Regions from separate parts of the Bacillus yunxiaonensis genome, predicted to be linked through region 3. Evidence: riboswitches for the same ligand, from Rfam matches in the RefSeq annotation. Region 3 holds a riboswitch; each other region holds the start of a gene.
What was found. A riboswitch is a leader RNA that binds a small molecule or an ion and turns the genes downstream of it on or off. The one in region 3 is predicted to bind S-adenosylmethionine.
Positions count from the first base shown of each region.

Region 1 (5,062 bases), on a different contig from region 3:
ACTTACAAGAACATATGGGACACCACTTTATGTTTACGACGAGACAGCAATTCGTGAGAAATGTCGTGCATTTCATCGTGCATTTAGGGAAAGTGGGTTCTCTTATCAAGTAGCGTATGCAAGCAAAGCGTTCTTGTGCATGGAAATGTGCCGGTTAGCTGCCGAAGAAAATATGTCGCTAGATGTTGTGTCTAGCGGAGAACTATATACGGCGTTGCAAGCGGGATTTCCAGCAGAGCGCATCCATTTTCATGGTAATAATAAAACAGAAGAAGAAATAAGAATGGCATTAGAAGCTAATATCGGCTGCTTTGTTGTAGATAATTTTTTTGAACTAGAAGTATTGCATGATTTAGCGAAAGAATACGAGCAAGTTGTGAATATCTTGCTTCGTGTGACGCCAGGAGTAGAAGCGCATACACATGAATATATTACAACAGGTCAAGATGATTCTAAATTTGGTTTTGGTATTTCAACAGGGCATGCATCACAAGCGGTAAAAAGTGCATTAGAAAAATCAAACTATCGTATATTAGGAATTCATTCCCATATCGGATCGCAAATATTTGAGACGGCAGGATTTGTTCGTGCAATTGAGGTGCTTCGTAATTTCTTGGAAACAGTGAGAAAAGAAATGAACTATGTAGCGCCAGTACTAAATGTAGGAGGCGGTTTCGGAATTCGCTATACGGAAGGGGACACGCCACTTGTCCTTGGTGAATATGTGAAAGCTGTGACGGATGCGGTACGCGAGCAGTTTACAGTATGCGAATATCCCCTTCCAGAAATTTGGATGGAACCAGGTCGTAGTATTGTTGGAGATGCAGGAACAACGCTGTATACAGTAGGAGCGATTAAAGATATTCCAGGCATCCGTAAATATGTATCGGTTGATGGAGGGATGACAGATAATCTTCGCCCAGCACTTTATGGAGCTCGTTATGAAGCATTGCTAGCAAATCGTGCGAATGAATCTGCCGAAGAGGTTGTTTCAATTGCGGGAAAATGTTGTGAAAGTGGGGATATGCTCATTTGGGATGTAAAGCTTCCAAAAGTTGTTTCTTGTGATCTCTTAGCTATCTCTTGTACAGGGGCATATGGTTATTCAATGGCAAATAATTATAATCGTATTCGTCGCCCGGCAGTGGTGTTTGCGAAAAATGGAAAATCGCAAGTTGTTGTAGAGAGGGAATCGTATGAAAATATTATTGGAAACGATCGCATACGTGTGAAGGAACTTGTATGAATACACCCTCGTTTAGTTGAAGTAGGAGTTGTTTAGATGAACTACTCCTTTTTTATCCCGCTATTCGCGGGCTGTAAGACCCCACCTCAAAATGGAGAGCGAATCGTTGTCCAGCTCTAGCGGCTAGAATCTCCGATCGTTTCGCCCCCTCGTACGAGGCAAAAAGCCCCTCTATGTCGGGTGCTCCAACGTCCTGCGATTCTGGGCGAGCCGCTTCCGCTTTTCTACAGAAGATAGATGGGGAATAACTGCTGGCATGTGCCTGATTGGGCAGGCTTTCTATCAGTGGGGGATAAAGAAATCCTCCACTGATGAAAGTTTCACTTTATAATAAATAAAATTTATCGGAAAACTAGGATTGAAAAAAATCAGAATTGTGATAAAATACAAATATAATTCTTATCAAGAGTGGCGGAGGGAACTGGCCCGACGAAGCCCGGCAACCTACTTTATAGGAGTAAGGTGCTACTTCCAGCAAAATGGCATCCATTTTGAAAGATAAGGTAGATACGTTACCGGAACAGTCTTTTCGAAATGGGAAAGATTTTTTTTATGAAAAAAGGGGGGCTGTTCGTGGGAGTACGCGGACAATTTGAAGAAGTAGCAAGTAAAATTCAATCTATGCTTACTGATATGAAATATGGTTCGATTACAATTGTTGTGCAAGATGGTAAAGTGATTCAGCTTGAAAAAAGTGAAAAAGTACGTTTAAAATAAGCACGCTGACTAGAAAAACTAGAGGCGGCTTTAATCTATTTCTATAGATTAAAGCCGCCTTTTTGTATGGGTGTTGTGAAGGGGGAGAACGATGTTAACGTACGAAACATGGCAAGATAATTTTGTTTCATTTCAGGAAGACGACGAAACGAAAGGCGCTTTGGCAGCAATACGCTGGGCATATGAACATTATGATCAGGATATTGTTTATGCATGCAGCTTTGGAATAGAAGGAATGGTTTTATTGCATGTGATTAACCAAGTAAATCCATCTGCAAAGGTTGTATTTTTAGATACAAATGTTCATTTTCAAGAAACATATGACTTGATCAAAAAAGTCAGGGAGCGATTTCCTAATTTGAATATTATTGAAAAGCAACCGGCACTTACACTTGAGGAACAAGCAAAAGAGTATGGTGATAAATTATGGGAACATAATCCAAATCTTTGTTGCCAATTAAGAAAAATTAAGCCGTTAGAAGAAGCGCTAACAGGTAGGAAAGCATGGATATCCGGTTTAAGAAGAGAACAGTCTGAAACGCGAAAACATACACAGTTTGTCAATCAAGATCATCGCTTTCAATCTGTTAAAATCTGTCCGCTTATTCATTGGACTTGGAAAGAAGTGTGGCGCTACGTATATAAGCATAATTTGCCATACAATCCACTCCATGATATTGGGTATCCGAGCATTGGATGTGAAAAATGTACCGTGCAGGTGCAAGAGGGTGGAGATTCGAGGGATGGACGCTGGGCTGGAAAGATGAAAACAGAATGTGGTCTTCATTATCAATAAAATGAAGCTTTCATTAGTGTGGTCTTTCTTTATCACCCGCTGATGGAAATCTCTCATCAATTGGGCTCATACTGCATATTAGTGCGGAGTGAAAGCTACTATCTGTTAAAACTTAATAAAGAAGGGGAAAAGAAAATGAGCGATATAAAAACATTAGTAAATCGAATTGATACAACATATGAAACAGCGCATATCGTAAAAGAAATTGAATTAGATGGAATCGCATTAAGTGATTTAGAGCTCATTGCGACCGGTGGATATAGTCCGCTTACGGGTTTTTTAGGAAAGAATGATTACGTATCAGTAGTAGAAACAATGCGCTTAGCAGATGGAGCTGTATGGAGCATTCCAATTACATTGCCTATAACAGAAGAAAAAGCGAAGGAGTTAGAAGTAGGGGAAGAAGTTCGACTTGTAAAAGAAGGTATAACGTACGGTGTAATTCAAGTTCAAGAGATTTATACGCCTGATAAAGAAAAGGAGGCGTTACTTGTCTATAAAACGATAGAAGAAGCACATCCGGGTGTTAAGAAATTATACGATCGTCCGGATATATACGTGGGAGGACCGATTACGCTTGTGCAACGGATTAGAAAAGAAAAATTTTCCGCTTATCATTTAGATCCAAGTGAAACGCGAGCAGAGTTTGCACGGCGTGATTGGAAAACAATCGTTGGTTTTCAAACAAGAAATCCAGTGCATCGCGCACATGAATATATTCAAAAAGCAGCTCTTGAAATTGTTGATGGCCTGTTTTTAAACCCGCTTGTTGGAGAAACGAAGTCAGATGATATTCCAGCTGATGTTCGAATGGAAAGTTACGAAGTACTTCTAGAAAACTACTATCCAAAAGATCGTGTCTCTTTAGCAGTATTTCCAGCGGCGATGCGATATGCTGGGCCGCGTGAAGCGATTTTTCATGCACTTGTAAGAAGAAACTTTGGGTGTACGCATTTTATTGTCGGTCGCGATCACGCTGGTGTTGGGAATTATTATGGTACGTATGAAGCGCAGGAAATTTTCGCTAACTTTACAATAGAAGAATTAGGAATTACACCCCTCTTTTTTGAACATAGTTTTTATTGTGCGAAATGTGAGGGAATGGCATCAACGAAAACATGTCCACACGGAAAAGAAGATCATGTTATTTTATCGGGTACAAAGGTAAGAGAGCTCTTGCGAAATGGAGAACTGCCACCAAATACATTTAGTCGTAAGGAAGTAGTAGAAGTTTTAATTCGCGGTTTGCAAAAAGAAGTTTTGACAAAGTAAGGAGAGAAGAAGATGGGAACGAATATTACTTGGCATACGGCATCCGTTTCAAAGGAAGAACGCCGAAAGCAAAACAAAAATCATAGCTTTGTTCTTTGGTTTACAGGATTGTCGGCTTCTGGTAAATCAACCGTGGCAAACGCAGTAGCTCGCAAGTTATTTGATGAAAATATTGGTAATTATGTGTTAGACGGAGATAATATCCGTCACGGTTTAAATAAAGATTTAGGATTTTCAGAAGAGGACCGTACAGAAAATATTCGTCGCATCGGTGAAGTAGCGAAATTATTTGTTGATAATGGAACAATTGTATTAACAGCGTTTATTTCACCGTTTCGTGAAGATCGTCAGCAAGTGCGTGACATATTAGAACAAGGTGAATTTGTTGAAGTGTTCGTAAAGTGTCCAATTGAAGAATGCGAAAAACGTGATCCGAAAGGACTTTATAAAAAAGCAAGAAGTGGGGAGATTAAGCAGTTTACCGGAATCGATTCTCCTTATGAAGAGCCAATTCAAGCTGAAGTTATTGTAGAAACGCATCGTCATTCTATTGAACAATGTGCAGAGCAAATTATTGCTTATTTGCAAGAACGCAGCTTTATCCCGCGCTAACGGGCAGTAAGACTCTTACACCAAGAGTCTGAGAAAACAAAGAAGATAGGTGGGAGCTAACTGCTGGCATGCGCCCGATTGGTTCAACTGACCTTCTGGGAAAAAACGTTCCCAGAAGGAAGTTTCACTTTATATAGGAGGAGATACATGATGAGTTATGAAAAAGTATGGGCAAACAATGAAAAGCTAAATGCAACAGAAAAAAAGAAATTAGAAAAAGACGGTTTAGAAATTTTTAAAGATATTCCGTATTATGCTGAGCATGGATTTGCGTCTATTCCGAAAGAAGAATGGGATTCTTTTAAGTGGGCAGGTTTATATTTGCAGCGCCCAAAAGAGGCGGGGTATTTCATGATGCGTGTGAATATACCATCTGGAATCATAACAAACGAACAAGTGGAGGCTCTTGCTTCTATCGC
Region 1 covers NZ_JBAWSV010000004.1:205,030-210,091, forward strand. The annotation lists gene lysA (diaminopimelate decarboxylase) at 1-1,246, shown strand, start outside; SAM riboswitch class I at 1,643-1,751, shown strand; gene WAX78_RS13175 (YezD family protein) at 1,820-1,963, shown strand; gene WAX78_RS13180 (phosphoadenylyl-sulfate reductase) at 2,055-2,759, shown strand; gene sat (sulfate adenylyltransferase) at 2,895-4,031, shown strand; gene cysC (adenylyl-sulfate kinase) at 4,044-4,643, shown strand; gene WAX78_RS13195 (nitrite/sulfite reductase) at 4,794-5,062, shown strand, end outside.
Region 1: another riboswitch for S-adenosylmethionine. It lies ahead of WAX78_RS13175 (YezD family protein); the one in region 3 lies ahead of WAX78_RS03720 (hypothetical protein).

Region 2 (5,062 bases), on a different contig from region 3:
GCACTCGTATTACTTGCGGGGCATTCACTTGTACAATCTTTTTATGGTAATGCAATTGGACTCATTACTTCGATTTGCTGGGGATTGTATCCTGTTTTAGCAGGGCCGCTTATGAAGAAATATTCAGCCCTGCGCGTAACGGCTTGGTCAGCAGCAATTGGTGCAGTGCCACTTGTATTATTAAGTGGTTGGCAAATTGTTCAGCTGCCTTTTGTCATTCAGCATAGTAGTACATGGTTTTCGTTATTGTATTCTATTTTTCTTGTTACAGTGTTCGGACTTGTCATGTGGTACGTTGGGATCCAAAAAATTGGTGCATCCCATACGATGGTGTATATGTACGTTACACCGTTTGTAGCAGTTTTATTTGCAGCAATATGGGCACGAGAACAGTTATCTTTACAACAAATGATAGGCGGGCTTGTTATTTTTGTTGGTTTATGGTTTGTAAAATCTAAAAAAGCTAATCAAGCATTACTTATAAAAGAAAATATATCAAAATAAGAAAGCAGAGCGAATCTGCTTTCTTATTTTTTTATTTTCGGTAAGAAAATAAGATACAAAATAGCTGTAATAAATGGAATCCAGTTGAGAAAAGGGAAGCGGAAATAAGTGACGAGAATCAGACCGGTGAGAAGAACGCTGAGAACAGCATAGAAAACACTATGCTTAGATGTATACCAATATAATGTTAAGCCAACGAGAGCTGGAATAACAAAATGAATAAGAGCGATTAAAAAGAAGAGCAATGGAAGTCCCTCCTTTATTGTATACTTACTATATAGTATCCATATTTTGTAAGATTGATAGCTTATTTTTTAGAATTTGTCAAAAATGTTTGCGAAAGCGACACAATTAGTTGGGCTGCTAGAAAAAGAAACCGTGTAAAATGTTATTTCTTGAAAATGTTTTACTAATATAATTACTGTGTGTACAAGGGAAATTCTTTGGAGATGGATAACTACACATTGGATGAAGATTTATATAGATAGAAATTTTGTAGCAGCAATACTTGGCGCAACTATTATGTACGAAATTGAACATCATATGGTGATGTGGGCATTTGCTGTTGGAATTATGGGTGGATATACACTAATTGTTATAAATTTAGCATATTACAGTATAAAAGATGCTAATAAATAGGAAAGAGGCTTGCGAGATTACTCGTAAGCCTCTTTTTATATGTAAGTATGTGTTACTGCAAGAAAACGTGGGCTTTGTCGGTGAGTACTTGTTTTCCTGCAATAACAACATGCTTATTCACATGATTTAGGATATTTCAAAGTAAAGTCGGGTTTAAGCGATTGGACCGCCAAGTTTTACAATTGTTTCAGAAACGTTATCAAATTGCTTGAAGTTTTCTTTGAACTTATTCGCAAGCTCAGTTGCTTTTGCTTTGTAAGCTTCTTTATCAGCCCATGTTTGTTCTGGCATTAATACTTCATCAGGTACACCAGGAACATGAAGCGGTACTTCAAGACCAAAGATATCATGTTTCACTGTTTCAGCGCTATCTAATTCGCCGTTTAATGCAGCTTGCACCATTGCGCGTGTATGGCCTAAATTCATACGTTTTCCAACGCCGTATTCGCCGCCAGTCCAGCCAGTGTTCACTAAGAATACTTTAGCATCGTGCTTCTCGATTTTTTCTCCAAGCATTTCTGCATAGCGAGATGCATCAAGCGGTAAGAATGGAGAACCGAAGCATGTTGAGAATGTTACTTGCGGTGAAGTAATACCACGCTCAGTTCCTGCTAGTTTACTAGTAAAACCGCTTAAGAAATGGTACATAGCTTGCTCTTTCGTTAATTTGCTGATTGGAGGCAATACGCCAAATGCATCAGCAGTTAAGAAAATGATTGTATTTGGATGACCTGCAACGCTAGGTAATACGATGTTATCAATTGCATCAATTGGATAAGCTGCACGTGTATTTTCTGTTAAGGCAGTGTCATCATAATTTGCAATGCGTGTATGATCATCAAGCACCACGTTTTCCAAAACAGAGCCGAATTTAATCGCGTCAAAGATTTGTGGTTCTTTCTCGCGAGATAAGTTCACACATTTTGCATAGCAACCGCCTTCAATATTGAATACGCCGTTATCAGACCAACCATGCTCGTCATCACCGATTAATTTGCGGTTCGGATCAGCAGATAATGTTGTTTTACCTGTTCCAGATAAACCGAAGAATAAAGCAACATCGCCTTCTTCACCTACGTTTGCAGAGCAGTGCATAGAAAAAATATCTTGCTCTGGAAGTAAGTAGTTCATGATAGAGAAGATTGATTTTTTCATTTCACCAGCGTATTCTGTACCTCCGATTAACACGATACGCTTTTCAAATGAAACAATAATAAATGTTTCTGAGTTTGTGCCGTCGACTTCTGGATCTGCTTTAAAGTTTGGTGCAGATACAATTGTGAATTGTGCATCATGATTTTTTAATTCTTCCTCAGTCGGACGGATGAATAATTGATGTGCAAATAAGTTATGCCATGCATATTCATTAATAACTTGAAGAGGAAGACGGTAGTTGCGGTCTGCTCCTGCAAATCCTTTGAATACGAATAGCTCTTCTTTTTCTTTTAAGTATTCCAATACTTTTGTATATAATTTATTAAAATGCTCTTCAGAAATCGGTTGGTTTACAGAACCCCAAGCGATTTTATCCGTAACAGATGCTTCGTCTACAATAAATTTATCTTTCGGAGAACGTCCTGTATATTTTCCTGTTGAAACAGAAACAGCGCCAGTAGAAGTTAATTGTCCTTCTTTTCTCATTAATACTTTTTCCGTTAATTGTGGAACGCTCAATTGAACCTGTGCATTGCTTCCGTTTAAAAGTTCATGTAATCCAATTTGGACATTCACAGTACTCATATTTATATACCATCCTTTATTTAATTTATAAATATCTCTCATAATCCCTATGAAGAGTATAACACAATTATATAAATAATGTATACTATTTATTTGTTTTTGTTTGTGTTATTATATTACTTTTTTCCATATATTTCTGCCCTGAAAAACTTATAGGAATATGTGTATATGGATTGACAAATGAAAAGCATTTCTTTAGTATAGTTGAGGACGGATACTCTCTTATCCCGAGCTGGCGGAGGGACAGGCCCGATGAAGCCCGGCAACCTCACTTGTATGTATGATAAGCGCAAGTGAATAGGTGCTTAAACCTGTGCGAGGTGTAATATCTCGAACGATAAGAGCGAAAAGGGCAAAAAGCAGTATGCAAGTAGCGAATACAACCTTTCCTCTATTATAGGAAAGGTTTTTCTTTTGCACTTGTGGGAGAATACATGAATGTCGCAGTTTGTGGCAAATTAAGGATGAGTTCCGTACAATATATACATTTACTGTAGGGAGGTTTACCACATGACAAAAAAACGTCATCTGTTCACATCTGAGTCTGTAACTGAAGGACATCCAGATAAAATTAGTGACCAAATTTCTGATTCAATTTTAGATGCAATCTTAGCAAAAGATGCAAACGCACGTGTAGCTTGTGAAACAACAGTAACAACTGGTTTAGTATTGGTAGCGGGGGAAATTACGACTTCTACTTATGTAGATATTCCCAAAATCGTTCGTGAAACAATTAAAGGAATTGGTTATACTCGTGCAAAATATGGTTTCGATTCAGAAACTTGTGCAGTTTTAACATCTATCGATGAGCAGTCTGCTGACATCGCAATGGGTGTTGACCAAGCGTTAGAAGCACGCGAAGGTCAAATGACTGACGAAGAGATCGAAGCAATCGGTGCAGGCGACCAAGGTTTAATGTTTGGTTTCGCATGTAATGAAACAAAAGAATTAATGCCGCTTCCAATTTCTCTTGCTCATAAATTAGCTCGTCGTTTAACGGAAGTACGTAAAGATGATACATTACCATACTTACGTCCAGACGGTAAAACACAAGTAACAGTTGAGTACGATGAAAACGGTAAACCAGTTCGTGTTGATACAATTGTAATTTCTACACAACATCATCCAGAGATCGCTTGGGAACAAATCGATCGCAACTTAAAAGAATTTGTAATTAAACCAGTTGTACCAGCTGAATTAATCGATGAAGATACAAAATTCTTCATTAACCCAACTGGCCGCTTCGTTATCGGTGGACCACAAGGGGATGCTGGTTTAACAGGTCGTAAAATTATCGTAGATACTTACGGTGGATACGCTCGTCACGGCGGCGGTGCATTCTCTGGTAAGGATGCAACAAAAGTTGACCGCTCTGCAGCATACGCAGCTCGTTACGTTGCGAAAAACATCGTAGCAGCAGGTCTTGCTGACAAAGCAGAAGTACAACTTGCATACGCAATCGGCGTAGCGAAACCAGTATCTATCTCTGTTGATACATTCGGCACTGGAAAAGTATCTGAAGAAGTATTAGTAGAACTAATCCGCAGCAACTTCGATCTTCGCCCAGCTGGTATCATCAAAATGTTAGACTTACGTCGCCCAATTTACAAACAAACAGCAGCATACGGCCACTTCGGACGTACTGATGTAGATCTTACTTGGGAACGTACAGACAAAGCTGAAGCTTTAAAAGAGCAAGCTGGTCTATAATATAGGAAGAAAAAAGCTTTGCGCGTGTGCGCAAAGCTTTTTTTATTTAAATCATATGGTAACGTAGCGTTGTAAACGAGAGTCCTAATACTCCCCAAAATGTTTATGTTTGTATGAATAAGTGTAAGGATTTACCTTGCTATCAAGTAATGTTTCATTATAAGCAAGAACTCCTTTTCTTTCTGTATCTCCAATTTTTTGATAGCGATACGTATAGATAACATGTGATTCATCCTTGTACGTAACATCGACCATATATCCGAACTTAAAGTCGTACCGTACTTCAAGACTTTTTAAATCATCTTTCTGGTCGCCTTGTGAGAATAAATACGCTTCTACTTTATGAGCTATGTGATTTTTATAAAATGAAGTACCGCTCCAAAAACAAATGATTACAATTGTAATTATGAAAGCAATATTTCTTATTTTCACGCAATCACCTTTTTAACATTTTAGTTGCTTTCCTGTT
Region 2 covers NZ_JBAWSV010000010.1:48,796-53,857, reverse strand. The annotation lists gene WAX78_RS21960 (DMT family transporter) at 1-504, shown strand, start outside; gene WAX78_RS21955 (hypothetical protein) at 528-749, opposite strand; partial or broken gene WAX78_RS21950 (ATP synthase subunit I) at 997-1,143, shown strand; gene pckA (phosphoenolpyruvate carboxykinase (ATP)) at 1,297-2,883, opposite strand; SAM riboswitch class I at 3,103-3,227, shown strand; gene metK (methionine adenosyltransferase) at 3,394-4,593, shown strand; gene WAX78_RS21935 (DUF3139 domain-containing protein) at 4,678-5,025, opposite strand; gene WAX78_RS21930 (hypothetical protein) at 5,046-5,062, opposite strand, start outside.
Region 2: another riboswitch for S-adenosylmethionine. It lies ahead of metK (methionine adenosyltransferase); the one in region 3 lies ahead of WAX78_RS03720 (hypothetical protein).

Region 3 (5,062 bases):
TACCAATTCTAGTAGAAGGAAGGGAGTGGTTATGGTGGCGCATGCAGAAATAAAAGATTTGTCGTTTACATATACAGACGAGGGGTCTGCGGCTTTATGTAATGTGTCTTTATCTGTTTCTCACGGAGAATTTGTTGTGTTGGCAGGACGTTCTGGTTGCGGCAAGACGACGTTATTAAAACATTTCAAAAAAGAGCTTCTCCCGATTGGAATGAGAGAAGGCGGCATGTATTATGATGGGGAATGTTTGCATTCAATACCAGGTTTATTATCGGCTCAAGAAATCGGCATGGTATTTCAAAACCCGGAGAATCAGCTTGTGATGGACACAGTGATTCAAGAACTTGCATTTTCTCTTGAGAACGTCGGCTATGAAACAACTGTAATTCAAAAAAGAATTGCTGAATTAATTAGTTTTTTAGGGTTTCAAGATATGTTGCATCAATCTGTACATACGTTATCTGGTGGACAAAAGCAGCTTGTTAATCTAGCTGCTGTACTTGTTTTGCAGCCTAAATTATTGCTATTAGATGAACCGACAGCACAGCTAGATCCAATTGCAGCAAAAGATTTTTTAGGACTATTGAAACGAATTCATGAAGAACTAGGAATTACAATTATTTTGAGTGAGCATCGTTTAGATGAAGTGGTTCCTCTCGCCGACCGAATTGTTTTTATGGATGAAGGTACCATTGTCTATGATGGAAAACCAAATAAAGTGATTCCAGAAATGTGGAAAGTAAAAGCATTTCGCCCATATATTCCGCAAATTCCACGTTTGTTTTTAGAATGGAAGGCTGAAAATGTTCCGTTTACAGTTCGTGATGCACAAAAACAAATTCGTTCGATTTTAAATGAATTTCAGTATGATACCCCTCCGCAACATGCAGAAAAGAGGGATGTACTGTTACAAGCAAAACATGTTTCATTTCAATATGAAAAACATGGACCGTTCATTTTGCAGGATTTGATGCTGACGGTTAAACAGGGACAATGGACAGCGCTTGTTGGAAAAAATGGTACCGGAAAATCAACGTTATTAACGCTTTTAGCAGGGCTGCAAAAATGTCGCAGAGGAAAAGTGATTTGGGAAGGTAAGTTAATTCATAAAACAGAAGTAACAGAGCGCTTTAAAAAAATTGGTTATGTATCGCAGCACCCTTACTATCATTTTACACATGATACTGTTTGGGACGAGCTTTTTAGCCGTGCGCAACAATTATATAAAAAAGAAGCGAATGAAAAAGTAGAAGAAATGCTTCGGAAGTTTTCAATCTTGCATATTCTTAATCGCCATCCGCATGATTGTAGCGGCGGAGAACAGCAATTAATCGCTCTTTGTACAGTGTTATTGTCAAAGCCAAATCTATTATTATTAGATGAACCGACAAAGGGATTAGATCCAGGCAAGAAAGAACAGCTTGGCGAGTTGTTTCAGCAATTACAAAAAGAAGGAACGACGATTGTTATGGCGACGCATGATATTGAGTTTGCAGCAAAATATGTGGATAACTGTATCATGTTATTTGATGGGAAAATTATTATGGAAGACACACCGGCCCGCTTTTTTAGTGAGAACTTTTTTTATACAACATCTGTTAATCGTTTTATTCGTAAACAACTGCCGTATGCTTTAACATGGGAGGATGTGTTTGAGGCGTGTCCAAAAGATATGCTGGTATAGTTGTAGTCGTTTTTTTAGTGTTGATTATTACACTTTTATTTACGTCTTTTGTGACGGATCAATATTATATATGGTGCAGTCTTTTCTTTTTAATTGTGATTATGTTGCCATTTTACGTGCGTTTTGAGAAAAAAGCTTTTGTTTCGCGTGAAATTGTACTTGTAGCTGTCCTAGCGGCAATTGCTGCGATTAGTCGTGTACCATTTTCTTTCATTCCAAGTGTACAACCAACTTCGTTTGTTATTATTGTATCAGCGATTGTTTTTGGTAGTGAGACGGGTTTTCTTATCGGTGCAACAGCTGCGTTAGTTTCTAATATATTCCTAGGGCAAGGGCCTTGGACTCCGTGGCAAATGTTTTGCTGGGGTATGATGGGTTTTTCAGCAGGACTGCTGCGTCATACGTGGATGATGAAAACATTATGGGGAAGAGTTCTCTTTGGATTTATTGCAGGATTTGCTTTTAACTGGGTTATGAATTTATGGTTTCTTATTGGTTTTTTGAAAGAACTAACATGGGATACTTTTATAAAGGCGTATATTACAAGTTTTTATTTTGATCTTGCACATGCACTTTCCAATGTATTTTTTCTTTGGGTGTTTAGCACATCTTGGATTAAAATATTGGCACGTTTTAAGAAGAAGTACGGTATATTAGAATGAGGAAATGCAACGCACGTTTTCCCAAGTAAATAGGGAATAAGTTTTTCTTATAAGACATAAATATATACAGTAGGATCGCGACTTACATATTCGTTCGCTTTTTGAGACACTTCTTACATGATGTAAGGGGTGTCTTTTTTATGTATAAGTAAGTGCATTTTTAATTAACTATTTAGGAATTAGAATCCAATTCATACTTTGTTTCTCATACTATGGTACTGCACTCATAAATAGAAAGATGATACAACAGATGGATGTTGTAATAATGATATATCTATATACTGGTAGTGATAAAGAGAGTGATATTTCAGATTTCCCCCTTTTGTATATAAATTCCCTATCGTAAAATTGAGTGAAAACAAGGGGAGAGATGAGTGATAACTGTTGGCCTGGCATAATCGCTGTAACTAATTAATGTATGGGGAACACGCCCATTGCCAGTAGTTGAAATTTATTGCATTAGTACGAAGAAGGGATGTAAAACATGATAAAGAGTATATACGAAACACATTTACATGTAAGGGATTTAGAGAGAGCAATTGATTTTTACCAAAATAAACTTGGATTAAAGCTAGCGAGAAAATCACCTGAAAGGAAAGTAGCCTTTTTTTGGATAGGAGAAGATAGACGACAAATGCTGGGATTATGGGAAGTGCCAACAGATGCTTATATTCAGCTCAATCATTTCGCTTTCGAGGTAGAATTGAATTTCTTAAAACAGTCCAAAATATGGCTGGAAGAGAGAGGGATAGAAGTGATTGGAAGCCAAGGAAAAGGGAATCAAGAACCCATTGTCCAAAGCTGGATGCCGGCAGCGAGTGTTTACTTTCTCGATTATGATGGAAATAAGCTGGAGTTTATTTCTTTATTATCTGATGAACCCAATGAACTTGGATATGTACCATTTTTAAGTGAATGGGAAAAAGAAGTTCCTAATAGAAACGTTTAAAAACAAAATAAGAGTTGATATTAAGTTAATAAATAAAAAGTAAGCACGATTCATACGTGCTTACTTTTTATTTTTGGGAATTTTTCATTCTTGAGATAAAATATCTGCCGTACTATCACACTGTTGCAACGCATGTTGGACAGCTTGTAAAGATTGTTCAATGCGTTGACGATTATCTGATTTCTCGACTGTTTGCAAGGCGTTTTGTAAACAGTTTTTTGCTTCATGTAAAGCCTGGCAAGAATCTTGAACATGACCACGTGCATTTTTTTGCATGATTGCACCTCCTTTGGTCTATACATTTGTAGTATGAGCAAAACGAAACAAAATATAATAGTTTTCTAAAAAATAAATCCTGATTATTCTTATAGGAATTGACTTTTTTGGTTATATGCATTATAGTAAGAGATAAAGTGAATATTTTCTTATCCAGAGAGGTGGAGGGACTGGCCCGATGAAACCCAGCAACCGCAATGCAGGTGCTAATTCCAGCAGAACAGTTTTGTTCTGGAAGATAAGAAGGAAGAGACATGTTCCGCTTCTTCTTATCGAAGAGGTTTTTTTATTGCAAAAAAACCGATAATGAAAGATGGACAACGAGAAGAAAGGAGTGGACATAACTGTGACACTTGAGAAATATATTACGTTGCGCAGTGCAATTTACGAATATATGGAAGAACAAGAAGAGCCGATTACGTTATTGGATATTCAAGAGTATATTGCTTCTGAACATAAAGGGAAATTTGCAAAAAAGATGCTTCAACAATTTTATTTATTGCGGTTACTCGATGAACTAAAACTGGATGGAAAAATTACTTTAGCAGGGCCGCACAAATATATAATGATAAGGGGATTTGCTACATAGCAAAAGAGAAAAGAGGGAGTTGATCTCTCTTTTTTATGTTATAATTTATTTGAAAATTCACTTATTTTCGAGGTATGTAGATAAAAAGACTGTACTATGCAGTCTTTTTACAAGGAAATGGTGCTGAGTGTGTAGTGTTCAAAAATTAAATGTGCCCCGAAAGATGGGCGTTCTCGGCTAACAAATAAAAAAGACACCATCGCCGAATAGGTGTCGTTGCTTTTGTCGAAGGGGCTTGCCCTTTGACATGTATTAGAATAGCATGTGGGCCCACGAAAAGTCAAAAGGGAATTAAAGGAAAGGTGTTATTTACAATGAATATATTGATTGTATACACGCATCCAAACCCATCAAGCTTCAATGCTGCTATTTTGAAACATGTAGAACAAGGATTACAAAAAACAAGTCACTCTGTAACCGTTCTTGATTTGTATAAGGAACAATTTAATCCGGTTCTAACCTTTAACGAGACAAAAAAGAGAAGAGATTTAGTGCATGAGGAAGAAACAAGAAAATATAGGGAATTAGTTGCAGAGGCAGATTACTTCATTTTTATTTATCCAGTTTGGTGGTGGAGTATGCCTGCGATATTAAAGGGGTTTATTGACCGAGTATTTGTTTCAGGTTTTGCTTACAAATATGAAGAGAGAATGCCTAAAGGATTACTTACAGGAAAACAAGCATGGGTGATTCATACATTAGATTCTCCTTTATGGTACGCTGCTCTTTTGTACCGATCAGCTGAATGGATTGTGATGAAGAAAGGAATATTGTCCTTTTGTAGGATACATAACATAAAGCGTTCTGTATTTCAATCTGTGAAAAGTAGTAAACAAGAAAAAAGAGAAAAATGGCTGCAAAAGATATATGAGAAGGCGGCAAAATTATGAAAAATAAGGAAC
Region 3 covers NZ_JBAWSV010000001.1:744,609-749,670, reverse strand. The annotation lists gene WAX78_RS03745 (energy-coupling factor transporter transmembrane component T) at 1-53, shown strand, start outside; gene WAX78_RS03740 (ABC transporter ATP-binding protein) at 32-1,684, shown strand; gene WAX78_RS03735 (ECF transporter S component) at 1,660-2,346, shown strand; gene WAX78_RS03730 (VOC family protein) at 2,831-3,295, shown strand; gene WAX78_RS03725 (hypothetical protein) at 3,380-3,571, opposite strand; SAM riboswitch class I at 3,718-3,816, shown strand; partial or broken gene WAX78_RS03720 (hypothetical protein) at 3,885-4,183, shown strand; gene WAX78_RS03715 (NAD(P)H-dependent oxidoreductase) at 4,475-5,050, shown strand; gene WAX78_RS03710 (hypothetical protein) at 5,047-5,062, shown strand, end outside.